3 regions of the Amycolatopsis sp. VC5-11 genome follow, and region 3 is predicted to be linked to each of the others. Evidence: riboswitches for the same ligand, from Rfam matches in the RefSeq annotation. Region 3 holds a riboswitch; each other region holds the start of a gene.
The links. Region 3 has a riboswitch for S-adenosylmethionine ahead of WA670_RS39095 (aminotransferase class V-fold PLP-dependent enzyme). Riboswitches for the same ligand answer to the same signal wherever they lie in the genome.
Positions count from the first base shown of each region.

Region 1: it holds a riboswitch for S-adenosylmethionine, as region 3 does, so the genes downstream of both, WA670_RS43710 (ATP-binding cassette domain-containing protein) here and WA670_RS39095 (aminotransferase class V-fold PLP-dependent enzyme) in region 3, are expected to answer to the same signal.
Region 2: it holds a riboswitch for S-adenosylmethionine, as region 3 does, so the genes downstream of both, thrC (threonine synthase) here and WA670_RS39095 (aminotransferase class V-fold PLP-dependent enzyme) in region 3, are expected to answer to the same signal.

Region 1 covers NZ_JBAGKF010000034.1:2,711-7,027, forward strand. Annotated here, with positions in the region: gene WA670_RS43700 (resuscitation-promoting factor) at 1-190, shown strand, start outside; gene rsmA (16S rRNA (adenine(1518)-N(6)/adenine(1519)-N(6))-dimethyltransferase RsmA) at 284-1,126, shown strand; SAM riboswitch class I at 1,686-1,776, shown strand; gene WA670_RS43710 (ATP-binding cassette domain-containing protein) at 1,992-3,005, shown strand; gene WA670_RS43715 (hypothetical protein) at 3,115-3,588, opposite strand; gene WA670_RS43720 (4-(cytidine 5'-diphospho)-2-C-methyl-D-erythritol kinase) at 3,710-4,317, shown strand, end outside.
Region 2 covers NZ_JBAGKF010000006.1:273,392-277,708, reverse strand. Annotated here, with positions in the region: gene WA670_RS20815 (DMT family transporter) at 1-788, opposite strand, end outside; gene rpsT (30S ribosomal protein S20) at 1,181-1,441, shown strand; gene holA (DNA polymerase III subunit delta) at 1,543-2,514, opposite strand; SAM riboswitch class I at 2,646-2,779, shown strand; gene thrC (threonine synthase) at 2,793-4,058, shown strand; gene WA670_RS20795 (ComEC/Rec2 family competence protein) at 4,083-4,317, opposite strand, start outside.
Region 3 covers NZ_JBAGKF010000021.1:141,258-145,574, forward strand. Annotated here, with positions in the region: gene WA670_RS39090 (potassium/proton antiporter) at 1-1,398, shown strand, start outside; SAM riboswitch class IV at 1,496-1,610, shown strand; gene WA670_RS39095 (aminotransferase class V-fold PLP-dependent enzyme) at 1,651-2,982, shown strand; gene WA670_RS39100 (hypothetical protein) at 3,143-3,469, opposite strand; gene lspA (signal peptidase II) at 3,558-4,166, shown strand; gene WA670_RS39110 (RluA family pseudouridine synthase) at 4,163-4,317, shown strand, end outside.

The sequences.
Region 1 (4,317 bases), on a different contig from region 3:
GTCGATCAACACCGGCAACGGCTACTACGGCGGCCTGCAGTTCGACCGGCAGACCTGGAACGCCTACGGCGGCCAGCAGTACGCCCCCACCGCCGACAAGGCGACCCGCGAGCAGCAGATCGCGATCGCCGAGAAGGTGCGCGACGCCCGCGGCGGCTACAGCGCCTGGGGCTGCGGCTACAAAGCCTGAGTTACGCTCCGATTTTCCGGCAGGCGGCCGGGAGCCTCGCGCTCCCGGCCGCCTGTTTTCGTCCGCCGCGCCGCCGCTGGGTAGGCTCGTCCGGTGGTGGAACTGCTGGGGCCTGCCGAAATCCGCGGGCTGGCCGACGAACTCGACGTCCGGCCCACGAAGAAACTCGGGCAGAACTTCGTGCACGACCCCAACACGGTCCGCCGCATCGTCGAACTCGGCGGCGTGCAGCCGGGGGACGTCGTCCTGGAGGTCGGACCCGGTCTCGGCTCGCTGACGCTCGGCCTGCTGGCCGCGGGCGCTCAGGTCGTCGCTGTGGAGATCGATCCGGTGCTGGCCGCCCGCCTGCCCCGCACAGTCGCCGAGCGCGCGCCTGAGGCCGCGGACCGGCTGACCGTCGTCGGCGCCGACGCGCTCCGGGTGCGGGCGGCTGATCTGCCCGCTGAGCCGGTGTCGATCGTCGCGAACCTGCCGTACAACGTCGCGGTGCCGGTGGTGCTGCACCTGCTGGCCGAGCTGCCGTCGCTGCGCAGCGGGCTCGTCATGGTCCAGACCGAGGTCGCCGACCGGATGGCGGCCGGGCCAGGGAGCCGCACTTACGGCGTGCCGAGCGTGAAGCTCGCTTGGTACGGGCCCGCGCGCAAGGTGGCCGCCGTGCCGCGCGCGGTGTTCTGGCCGGTGCCGAACGTCGATTCCGCTCTGGTCTCGTTCACCCGGACCGACCCGGTTTCCGGAGTGGATCGGGCCCGGCTGTTCGCGGTGGTCGACGCGGCGTTCTCCCAGCGGCGCAAGACATTGCGGGCCGCGCTGGCCGGGTGGGCTGGTTCCGCCGAGCGGGCTGGCGAGTTGCTCGCCGAGGCGGGGATCGACCCGAAGACGCGCGGGGAGCAGTTGGACGTGCACGCTTTCGCGCGGATCGCGGCTGCCGGAATGTGACCCACCTCCCCCAGGGTGCTCGCCTTGCGACTTCCAACGGCGGCGTCGGAGCAGGTATTCCCTGGTTTCGCTGCGTTCTTCGATGATCTTGTGTCGTCGCTGATTGTGGGTCATCCACAGCTGCCTGGCTACGCTTGGTGATCACGCGAGCACGGCTGAAACAGCCTTCCATCTGTGACGAGCAGCTCGGCATTCGGGGGAGTCCGACTGCTCCACGCCCGGGATTGTTCCGCAGGGCTGACCCGAGGTGCTTCGCTTCGCTGACCTATCTCGGCTCGGTCGAGACCCCGGTGCGCCGAGCGTTGAGCCCCGCGAACCATCACCCCTTGACAACGAGAAAACTCTTGTTCCACAAAGATCCTTGATCGTCCACAGTGGAACGAACCCGTTCGCCGCCGGTGCTCGTGGCGAGCGTTTCGCAGGTCGAGGCACTGTTCGGCGGCCGAGGTTCCGGGCTTCCGGTTTTTGGACGCGGTGTTCCGGTATGCGGGCACCACCAGACGTGTGATCTGCACCAACGCGCTTGCGTTCAGCCAATGGGATCGGCTTTACTCGAAAGCGTCCATCCCGAGCGACTGAGAGACCTGGCTCGCCGAAGTCGCAGCAACCACCCTCCGCAGGGCAGGTGCTACCGCCAGGACCGATGGAGGCTGTTTTCGATGAAGAGGGTCACCCGCCCGCTCCTGCTGACCCGCCGGCGCGTAGTCGACGAAGGTCGCCGCTCGGTATGTGCGTGTCAACGCTCCATGGCCATCGCCTGATCGTTTTTTCCGCAGTTTCTTGCGCCGTCCACAGTGGACGGTAATTCGATGACGCCTGGCGCGCCCGGAATCGGTGCCGCGCCTCGTTTGCCTGGAGCCCTTTCGTGATCACTGTCGAAAACGTGTCCAAGTCCTTTCCCTTCCACGGAAATCGGGTCGCCGCGCTGCGCGACGTGAGTGTCGACGTGCAAGCCGGTTCGCTGTTCGGGGTCGTGGGTCCGTCCGGTTCCGGCAAGTCGACCCTCGCCCGTTGCATCGCGCTGCAGGAGCGCCCTGACCGCGGCGTCGTGCGGCTCGACGGCCTCAACACCGCGACGCTCGACGGCAAGCGGCTGCGGGAGATCCGCCGCCAGCTGGGTGTCGTCGGGACCAAGCCGGAGCTGATCGCCGAGCGCACCATCGCGGGCAACATCGCCAGCCCGCTGGAGCAGCTCGGCGTCGACGGCCCGCAGCGGCGCAGCCGGGTCGGCTCGCTGCTCGACCTCGTCGGCCTCACCGCCCGCGCCGGGCAGAAGCCGGAAGAACTCACCGACGGCCAGCTCCGCCGGGTCGCGGTCGCCAGGGCGCTCGCCGCCGGACCGGCCGTGCTGCTCGCGGACGACCCGACCGCCGGGATCGCGGCCGAGGACGCGGGCGCGGTGCTCGCCGTGCTCGACCGCGCGCGGGCCGAGCTGGGCGTGACGGTCGTCGTCACCACGCCGGACGCGGACGTCGTCCGCCGGGTCTGCGACGACGTCGCGGTGCTCGACAACGGCGCGATCGTCGAGCGCGGCACGGTGCTCGACCTCATCTCGACGCCGGACAGCTGGACCGCGCAAGCGGTGCTGCCGTCGGTCGAGACCTCGCGTGCCCAGTCCGCGAAGTACGACCGCGCGGTCGACGTCGTGCTGATCGGTTTCGCTTCGGTGGGCGCCCTGCTGCCCGAGGCGGCCAGCCGGTTCGACGTGGAGCTCGCCACCATCGGCGGCGGCCTCACCCGCATCGGGGACACCCCGATCGCCCGGTTCCGCCTCGGCGTCCGCGGCGAGCGGGCCGACGCCGCGCTGTCCTGGATCTCCGACCGGGGTGCGCACGTGAGCCAGCCGGCTCGCGGTCCGCAGAGCGTCGTCGCCGCCTGATTTCCTTTTAACTGAGCGGTTTTCCGAGGGCCGTCCCATGCGATGGGGGCGGCCCTCGCCGCGTTCGCGGGACGCGTCGCCCGAGAAATCAGGTCGCCGGGTCAAAGTTTCAGGACAAGTGTCCTGAATTCTGTCCATTGTGGTCGTTCCGGCGCAGGATCTCCGCCAGCTCCGGATCCGCGTGCGCCTCGGCGGTCTGTTTCCACTTCGCCGCGAGGGCGGCGAACGGCACCGGGTTGCCGAGGGATTCGGCTCGCTCCAGGGTTTCGACCAGTTCGCCGACGAATGTCCGTACCTCTTCCGCGGACAGGTACCGCGCCCACGGGAACGCGGCGGGCAGCGCCTCGGCGGCGAGCGCAGCGGTCTCGGCGCTGCGGCGCATCAGTTCCGCGAGGATCGTGACGGTCGCCGAAAACCCGGCCGCCGCCTGTTCGGCGCGCTCGGCGGTCACGAGCAGCAGATCGGGTTTGTCCTTCTCCCGTCGGCGAATCCGGACCGAACGGGTCGGCGAACTTTCGAGCCGGTCGGTGACCCGGCGCGGGTGCAGGGACAGCTCGGACAGGTTGACCTCCGGCGCGCGCATAGTTCCAAAGTAGTTCCAAATTAGTCCGGATGGCCACTCCGGAGCGACGGTTGGGGGAACTTCCGTGCCGACGTTTTCTCCTGGCGACACCTGGTCAGCGCCAGCCACGTAGGCTGGACGGGTGCTCGCCGTCGTACCACCACCAGTCACCGTCCGGGTCCCGGCCAAGGTCAACCTGCACCTGGCCGTCGGCGACCTGCGGGCGGACGGGTTCCACGAGCTGGTCACCGTCTTCCAGGCGCTTTCGCTCACCGACGAGGTGACCGTCGCCGCCACCGACGAGCCAGGGCTCGAGGTGTACGGCGAGGGGGAGCGCACGGTGCCCACCGACGGCGCCAACCTCGCCTGGCGCGCGGCGCGCGAGCTGGCCTCCTACGCCGGACGGCCGGACGCGGATGAGCCGAAGGTGCGAATCGTGCTGCGCAAGGGCATTCCGGTCGCCGGCGGCATGGCGGGCGGGAGCGCGGACGCGGCGGCGGCGCTGGTCGGGCTCTCGTCGCTCTGGAAGCTCGACATCACCCGCGACGAGCTGGCCACCATCGCCGGCCGGCTGGGCAGTGACGTGCCCTTCGCGCTGTACGGCGGCACTGCGCTCGGCACCGGCCGCGGCGAGCAGCTCGTTCCGGTGCTCGCTCGCCACACGTTCCACTGGGTGCTCGCCTTCGACGAGGAAGGCCTGTCCACGCCCAAGGTGTTCGGCGAACTCGACCGGCTGCGCGCCGACGGCAA
Region 2 (4,317 bases), on a different contig from region 3:
TCGCGGAGCACGAGCCAGGCGGCGACCCCGCCGAAGACGATCGACAGCTCGCGCGCCGGCGCGACCAGGCTGACCGGCGCGATCCGCAGGGCGTACAGGACCAGCAAGTAGCTGGCCGGCGAGGCGAGTCCGACGATCAGCACCTCCCGCCGGTGGTCGCGCCACAGCCGCTTGATCTCCGACCGGCCGCGCGCCGCGGTCGGCGCGAGCAGGATGCTCTGACCGATCGCGCCGCCGCCGAAGTAGACGAGCGGAGGCACGCCGAGCGACGTGACCGAGTGCGCGTCCCAGAGCGTGTAAGCGGCGATGACGACGCCGGTCGCGACGCCGTAGAACACCCCCGCGCGGCGGGCCCGGGCGTTGCCGGTGCCGCCGCCGAGGCTGATCACCAGGACGCCCGCGACGACGAGGAACGCCCCGATCAGCCCGAGCACGCCCGGCCGTTCGCCCAGGACCGTGACGGCCACGAGCACCGACACCAGCGGCCCGGTCCCGCGAGCCAGCGGGTAGACGATGGACAGGTCGCCGACCTCGTATCCGCGCTGCAGCACGATCCCGTACGCCACGTGCAGGACCGCGGTGCCCGCGGCGGCGAGCAGCCAGGTCCACTGTGGACGTTCCGGTTCGACGGCCAGCGCGACCGCGATCACCGGGAGCATCGCCGCCGCGGAGACCGTGTAGTACAGCCAGACGAACCGCGGGCCGCCGGAAACCCGTTTGGCGGCAAGGTTCCACACGGCGTGCACGACCGCGGCGACGAGGACCATGGCGAGGGCTGTGGTGTTCATCCGGACCCCTTCAGGTATTCAGCGCACGCTGAAGACCGGGTCCTCCAGGCTTTTGTCCCGTCAGATGAACGGCGGGGCTCTGTCTCCCGCCGAAGGTGCCGCTCGGACCAGGCCCGCCCGCCCTCGTTGTCTTCGCGACCCGCTCTGCGGGACCACGGGCAGGCGACGGAACCCTAGGCACTACCGGACCCCACCGTAACCGAGACGGGGCCGCGATGCCGAACGTTTACCTGCTCCGGGGCCGTCGACAACGCCGCGAACAGGGCTGTTAAGATTTTCGACTGTTGCCGTGCGGCATTCCGTCAGGGAGGAAACCCGGCAGTCCCTCGGGACTGATCCGGAGCCACACGAACGCGGCAACGACCTTCACCGAGTGAAAGAGGAACGCCTCCATGGCCAACATCAAGTCGCAGGTCAAGCGCATCACGACGAACGAGAAGGCGCGGCAGCGCAACCTGGCGATCCGGTCCTCGGTGAAGACCGCGATCCGCAAGTTCCGCGAGGCCGCCGAAGCCGGTGACAAGGACAAGGCCCTCGAACTGCAGCGCGACGCCGCTCGCAAGCTCGACAAGGCCGTCACCAAGGGCGTCATCCACGCCAACCAGGCCGCGAACAAGAAGTCGGCTCTCGCGAAGCGCGCGAACCAGCTCTGAGCGCAGTCTTTCCGGAAGGCCCGGCGGCTTCGGCTGCCGGGCCTTTTCCGTGTCCTGGGGACCGGCCTGGCTGTCCTCAAGGCGTTCCCGGAACTGGGACGTCAGCGGTCGCCCTTGGCCGCGACCACGTCGAGGACCGCGCGCTGCAGCGCGTAGTTCGCGTCGGCCGCCGCGCCCTTGACCTCGGCGTTCAGCCGCGCCACGACGCGCATCGCGGTCGCCAGGCCGTCCTGGCCCCAGCCGCGGGACTGCCCTTGCGCCTTGCGGATCTTCCACGGCGGCATGCCGAGTTCGCCCGCCATCTGGTTCGGGTTGCCGCGCCCGGCCGCGGACACGCGAGCGATCGTGCGAACCGCGTCGGCCAGCGCGTCGGCGATCAGGACGTGCGGGACGCCCAGCTGCATCGCCCACTGCAGCGACTCCATCGCGGCGGCCCGGTCGCCCGCGACGGCCTTCTCCGCCACCGCGAAGCCGGTCACGTCGGCGCGTCCGGTGTGGTAACGGCGGACCGCCCGCTCGTCGACGACTCCCCCGGTGTCGGCGACCAGCTGCGTCGCCGCCGAGGACAGTTCGCGCAGGTCCGAGCCGACCGAGTCGAGCAGTGCCATCAGGCCCGCGGCGTCGATCTTGCCGCCCGCGCGGCGCACCTCGTTGCGGACGAACGCCTCGCGCTCGGCCGGTTTGGTGAGCTTCGGGCATTCGGTGATTTCCGCGCCCGCTTTTTTCAACGCGCCCGGCAGCGCCTTGGCGGCTTTGCTCCGCCCGCCGCCGCTGTGCACGACCACGAGGACGATGCCGTCGGCAGGCGCTTTCACGTACGCGAGGACCGCGTCGGAAAGCTCCTGCGAGATGTCCTGCGCCGACTCGAGCACGATCACGCGCCCCTCGGCGAACAGCGACGGGCTCACCAGCTCGGCCAGCACAGGCGGTGTGAGATCGGACACCCGCATGCGCGTGAGGTCGGCCGTCGGGTCCGCGGCTTTGGCCGCGTCGAGGGACGCTCGCACAGCCCGTTCGATGAGCAGTTCTTCCTCGCCCGTGACGAGGTGCAGCGGCGCGGGTGCGGTGGTCACCCGGCCATCTTCTCACCCGGCCGCCGGGCCGCCCGCTCCGGTGATGTGGGCCGCCTCCGTGGCACGAGCTGATCGGGATGTCGTACGGTGTAGCCGAGGACGCGCCCACCGGCGCTCCGACAACCGAATACCGCTCATCCAGAGGGGCAGAGGGAACGGCCCGACGAAGCCCCGGCAACCGGCGTACAGCCTGTCATCCCGCGATCGCGGGGTAGCTGACGACCACGGTGCCAATTCCGGCCCGCTTCGGCGGGGCAGATGAGGAAAGGAACCTCGCGATGACTGCAGCCCTCAGCGCCACCTCCGCCAATAAGACGATCGACCTCGGTCCGGCCGTCGAACTGGTGTCGAAGGAAGAAGGGCACCGGCAGCCGCTCGCTCCGGAATTCGTCTCCGTCGACGACTTCTCGCCGCTCGAGGTCGCCTACGACTTCGGCCGCGTCCGCCGCGAGGACATCGAGTCGGGCCCGCGCAACATCTGGCGCTACAAGAAGCTCCTTCCCGTCCCCTCGACCGTCGAGGAGACCCCGAACACCGAACCCGGCTGCACCCGGCTCGTGCGCGCCGACCGGCTCGCGAAGGAGCTCGGCCTCAAGCGCGTGTGGGTCAAGGACGACACCGGCAACCCGACGCACTCGTTCAAGGACCGCGTGGTCGCCGTCGCGCTCGCGGCCGCCCGCGAGTTCGGTTTCGAGGTCCTGGCGTGTCCCTCGACCGGCAATCTGGCCAACGCGACCGCCGCCGCGGCGGCCCGCGCCGGCTGGCGGTCGGTCGTGCTGATCCCGAAGAACCTCGAACGCGCGAAGATCCTCACCACCGCGGTCTACGACGGCGACCTGATCGCCGTCGACGGCAACTACGACGACGTGAACCGGCTCGCCACCGAACTGGCCGGCGAGCACCCGAAGTGGGCGTTCGTGAACGTCAACGTCCGCCCGTACTACTCCGAGGGCTCGAAGACGCTCGCCTACGAGGTCGCCGAGCAGCTCGGCTGGCGCATCCCCGAGCAGATCGTCGTGCCGATCGCCTCCGGTTCCCAGCTCACCAAGGTGGACAAGGGTTTCCGCGAGCTGGGCCAGCTCGGTCTCGTGGACGCCAGCCCGTACAAGGTGTTCGGCGCGCAGGCCACGGGCTGCTCGCCGGTCTCCACCGCGTACCGCAACGGCCACGACGTGGTCCAGCCGGTGAAGCCGGACACCATCGCCCGTTCGCTCGCGATCGGCAACCCGGCCGACGGCCCGTACGTGCTCGACGTGGTCAACCGCACCGGCGGCGCGATCGAGGACGTCACCGACGAAGAGGTCGTCGAAGGCATTCGGCTGCTCGCGCGCACCGAAGGCATCTTCACCGAGACCGCGGGCGGCGTCACCGTGGCGACCGCGAAGAAGCTCGTCGAAACCGGCAAGCTCGACCCGGACGCGGAAACCGTCCTCCTCATCACCGGCGACGGCCTCAAGACCCTCGACGCGGTCGAGAACCACATCGGCCCGAAGGCCACCGTGCCGCCGTCCGCCGCGGCCGTCGCCAAGGCACTCGGCTACTGACGCACCGGCCCGGGGTCCGCCGCACTACCGCGGCGGACCCCGCGGCTCGCCCCGGCGCACCACCGCCGGTCCGCTTCCTCCGGGCAGAACGGCGGTGTCCCCGTCGATATCGGTCCGGGTGACCAGCACTCCCATCGTTCCGAGAACGTCCACTGTGGACTTGCTCGGATGTCCGTATCCGTTGCCCGCGCCGACACTGATCAGCGCCGTGCGCGGCCGCACCGCCGCGAGAAACTGCGGCAGCGAATACCTCGACCCG
Region 3 (4,317 bases):
CTCGGATTCCCGTCGCTGCTGCTGTATCTCGGGATCGGCGTCGTGCTCGGCGAAGCCGGGTTCGGCATCCGCTTCGACAATCCGGCGCTCACCCAGTCCCTCGGGCTCGCCGCGCTCGTCCTGATCCTCACCGAGGGCGGGCTCACCACGCGCTGGTCCGCGGTGAAACCCTCGCTGGGGCCCGGAATCCTGCTGTCCACAGTGGCCGTGGTGATCAGCATCGCGGTCACCGGCGCGGCATTGCACTGGCTGCTCGGCCTCGACTGGCGGCTCGCCCTGCTGTGGGGCGCGGTTCTCGCGTCCACCGACGCGGCGGCGGTGTTCTCCGTGCTGCGCACGGCCGGGGTCGGGAAACGGCTCGTCGGCGCGCTGGAACTGGAATCCGGCATCAACGACGCGCCCGCCTACATCGCGGTCGTCGTGCTCGCGTCCGGCGAGGCGGTCGACTGGTCGCTGCCGCTGCTGGTGGTCTACGAACTGCTCACCGGCCTCGTGCTCGGCCTCGCGTTCGGCTGGCTGGGCGCGCAGGCGCTGCGCCGGGCCGCGCTCCCGGCGACCGGTCTCTACCCGCTCGCCACGGTCGCGGTGTGCGTGCTCGCGTACTCCTCGGGTCAGCTGGCGCACGCGTCCGGCCTGCTCGCCACCTACGTCGCCGGCCTGGTGCTGGGGAATTCCAAGCTCCCGCACCGGTCGGACACCCTGTCGTTCGCCGAAGGGCTCGGCTGGCTCGCGCAGATCGGGCTGTTCGTCTTGCTCGGCCTGTTCGCGTCGCCGACCCGGCTGCTCGAAACGCTCATCCCCGGCCTCGTCGCGGGCGCGGTGGTGCTGCTGCTCGCCCGGCCGCTGTCGGTGGTCCTGTCGCTGCTGCCGTTCCGCTTGCCGTGGCGGGATCAGGCGTTCCTGTCCTGGGCGGGGTTGCGCGGTGCGGTGCCGATCGTGCTCGCGATGATCCCGCTGTCCGAAGGCGTGCCCGGCGCGCAACGGCTCGTGGACGCGGTTTTCGTGCTCGTCATCGTGCTCACGGTGCTGCAGGGCGCGACGCTCAGCCCGCTCGCGCGGATCCTCGGGCTGGCGAAGGCGACGCAGGCGCACGAGATCGAGGTCGACGCCGCCCCGCTCGACGAGCTCGGCGCCGAACTGCTGCAGGTGCGCATCCAGAAGGGGTCGAAGCTGCACGGCGTGTACCTGTCCGAGCTGCGGCTGCCCGCCGGGGCGACGGTCAGTCTCGTGGTGCGCGGCGGGACGGGCTTCACGCCGCAGAAAACGAGCCGCTTGCAGGTCGAGGACCAGCTTCTGGTGGTCACGACCGCCGCCGACCGCGACGCGACCGAACGGCGCATCCGGGCTGTCGACCGGGCCGGCCGCCTCGCCCGCTGGCACGGGGAATCCGGAGCCTGATCTTTTCTGTCCTTTGTGGACACGCCCTGTGACTGCCGTCTCAGATCACGAGACGGGTCTGGTTTCTCCCGGGGGTCGTCCGCTATCTTCGGTTTCAGGTCATGAGTGCCAGCGCGAAGCCCCGGCTTGCTGGCCGGCAACCCTCCTACCGCGGTGGGGTGCCCCGGGTGAGGACCAGGCCGGTCGCGCAGTGCGGCGGGCAAGCGCGGGCCCCTCGCCGGGGGTCCCCCGGAACGCCGAGGAGGCGTCGTCATGACTCTCGCACTCGACCGGTCCACGGAAACTGTTGCCGCTGCCGTTCCCGCTGTCGCCGGTGCGACGCTGCGGGTCCCGCTGGTCACCGGCGGCGACATCGGTTACGCCAACCTCGACCACGCGGCGAGCGCGCCGTGTCTGGACGCGGTGCGTTCGGCGGTCGACGAGTTCCTTCCCTGGTACGCCAGCGTGCATCGCGGCGCGGGTTTCGCTTCGCAGGTCTCGACGCGGCTGTACGAGCGGACGCGCGACGTGCTGCGCCGGTTCGTGGACGCGCGCAACGGCGACTCGGTGATTTTCACCCGCAACACCACTGACGCGTTCAACCTGCTGGCGAAAGCGTTGCCGCGCAAGACTTCCGTGGTGGTGTTCGACAGCGAGCACCACGCGGCCCTGCTGCCGTGGCGCGGCCCGAACGTCCGGCGCGTGCAGCTGCCGCGGACCCGGCTCGCCGCAGTGTCCGTTGTGGACGAAGCGCTCGCGGAATGCCCGCAGGGGCCGCGGTTGGTCGTCGTCGCCGGTGCGTCCAATGTGACCGGTGAGCTGCTGCCGGTGGCCGAGATCGCTGCGGTGGCCCGGAAACACGGCGCCCGGGTGGCCCTCGACGCCGCACAGCTCGCTCCGCACCGGCAGATTTCGTTGCGGGAGCTGGATGTTGACTATGTCGCGCTGTCCGGGCACAAGCTGTACGCGCCCTTCGGGGCTGGTGCGCTGATCGGGCGCAGCGACTGGTTGCGGGCGGCCGAGCCGTACCTGGCCGGTGGTGGCGCTACGAAGCTGGTGACCGAGGAAGCCGTGGTGTGGAACAGCGGCGAAGAACGGCACGAGGCCGGATCGCCGAATACCGTTGGCGTGTATGCGCTCGGGGTGGCTTGCGAGCAGCTGGCAGCTCAGTGGGATGCCGTGGGTTCGCACGAAGCCGCGTTGCTGGAGCGGTTGCGCAAGGGGCTTGAGAGCTTGCCGGGGTTCGCCGAGCTGCGGTTCTTCGACGCGCCGGTGGACCGGGTCGGCACGGTGAGCTTCGTGGTCGACGGGTTCGAGCCCGGATGGCTGGCCGCGGTGCTGTCGGCCGAGTACGGAATCGGCGTGCGGGACGGGGCGTTCTGCGCGCACGTGGCCGCCCGGCGGCTGATCCGGGAAGCCGGAAGCCAGGGCCAGCAGGCGGTCCGGGTGAGCCTCGGGCTGGGGAGCACCGAGGAACACGTCGACCGCTTGGTGCTGGCGCTGCGGCAGATCGTGGCCCGGGGAGCCCGGTGGGAGTACGCGAAGGTGGACGGGCGGTGGGCACCGGTCGGGGACCCGCGGGAGCTGCCGCCGTTCTGCGCCTGACAGGGCTGGTGCTGGGACTGGCGCGACAGGAAACGTGACCACAACGCGGGATCGCGCCGACGTTTGGGCTGAGCGGCGTGACAGGCCGAAGGCCCCTCGCGTCGCTCAGCCCAAACGTCGGCTTAAGGGCGATCCCGCCGCGGCGGCGGAGCCGACGCCATCAAACACAGTCCGCGTGCAGGTCGTTCAACAGGCCGCGCTCGGTGAGGTCGCCGCTGAGGAACAGCCGGGCCAGATGAGTGAACGCGGCTTCGGCTGCGTCGGCCACAGCGGGAATGGGCGTGCGGCAGTCGGCTAAGGCCGCCTCCTGCACGTCGTGGATTTCCCGTGGTTCGCTGCGGGACAGCCCGGCCAGGTGGCGCAGGTGCTCGCCGTCCTCGCCGTCGGCCAGCCAGTGGGCGGCCCAGAGCGGGAGGTCGCTCGTGGGGGAGAGGTCGAGGGCGATCCAGGCCGCGGCCGCGGCGGGGGCGGGGATCTCGGCGGGCATGGCAGCGATGATGGCGGGCGAGGGGCCTCCGGGGCGACTGAATTCGGCCGCTGTGACCTGCTCGGGCGCGGTTGTGGACAATGGGGGTGTGAGCACCGATCCTTCGCCGTCCGAGTCCGAGGTCGAGCCGTCTGCGGAACCGCCTGAGCAGGAGGCCGCCGGGGACGGCGCGCCGCTGCCCAAGCGGCGGGTCTGGGTGGTGTTCGCGGTCGCGGCGCTGCTGTGGGCGATCGACCTGATCACGAAGAACCTCGTGGTCGCGAACCTCGAGGGCAAGGAGCCCAAGCCGATCCTCGGCGGGCTGATCTACCTGCAGGTCATCCGCAACCCGGGCGCCGCGTTCTCGATGGCGACCGGCATGACGTGGGTGCTCGCGCTGGTCGCGATCGGCGTCGTGATCGCGATCGTGTGGATCTCGCGCAGGCTGCGCTCGGTCGGCTGGGCGATCGGCCTCGGGCTCGTGCTCGCCGGCGCGCTCGGCAACCTGACCGACCGGTTCTTCCGCGAGCCCGGACCGCTGCGCGGCCACGTCGTCGACTTCATCTCCGCGTTCGCGCCCAACGGCCAGGGTTTCGCGATCTTCAACATCGCCGACTCCGCGATCTGCGTCGGCGGCGCGCTGATCGTGCTGCTGTCCCTGCTCGGCAAGGACTACGACGGCACCTCCACCCGCGGCAAGAAGAAGGACTCCGAGTGAGCGCGCGCATGCTGCCCGTCCCCGACGGGCTCGACGGGATGCGCGTCGACGCCGGGCTCGCCAAACTGCTCGGCCTGTCCCGCACCGCGGTCGCGGACCTCGCCGCGGCTGGCGACGTCCTCCTCGACGGCCGTCCGGCGGGCAAATCGGA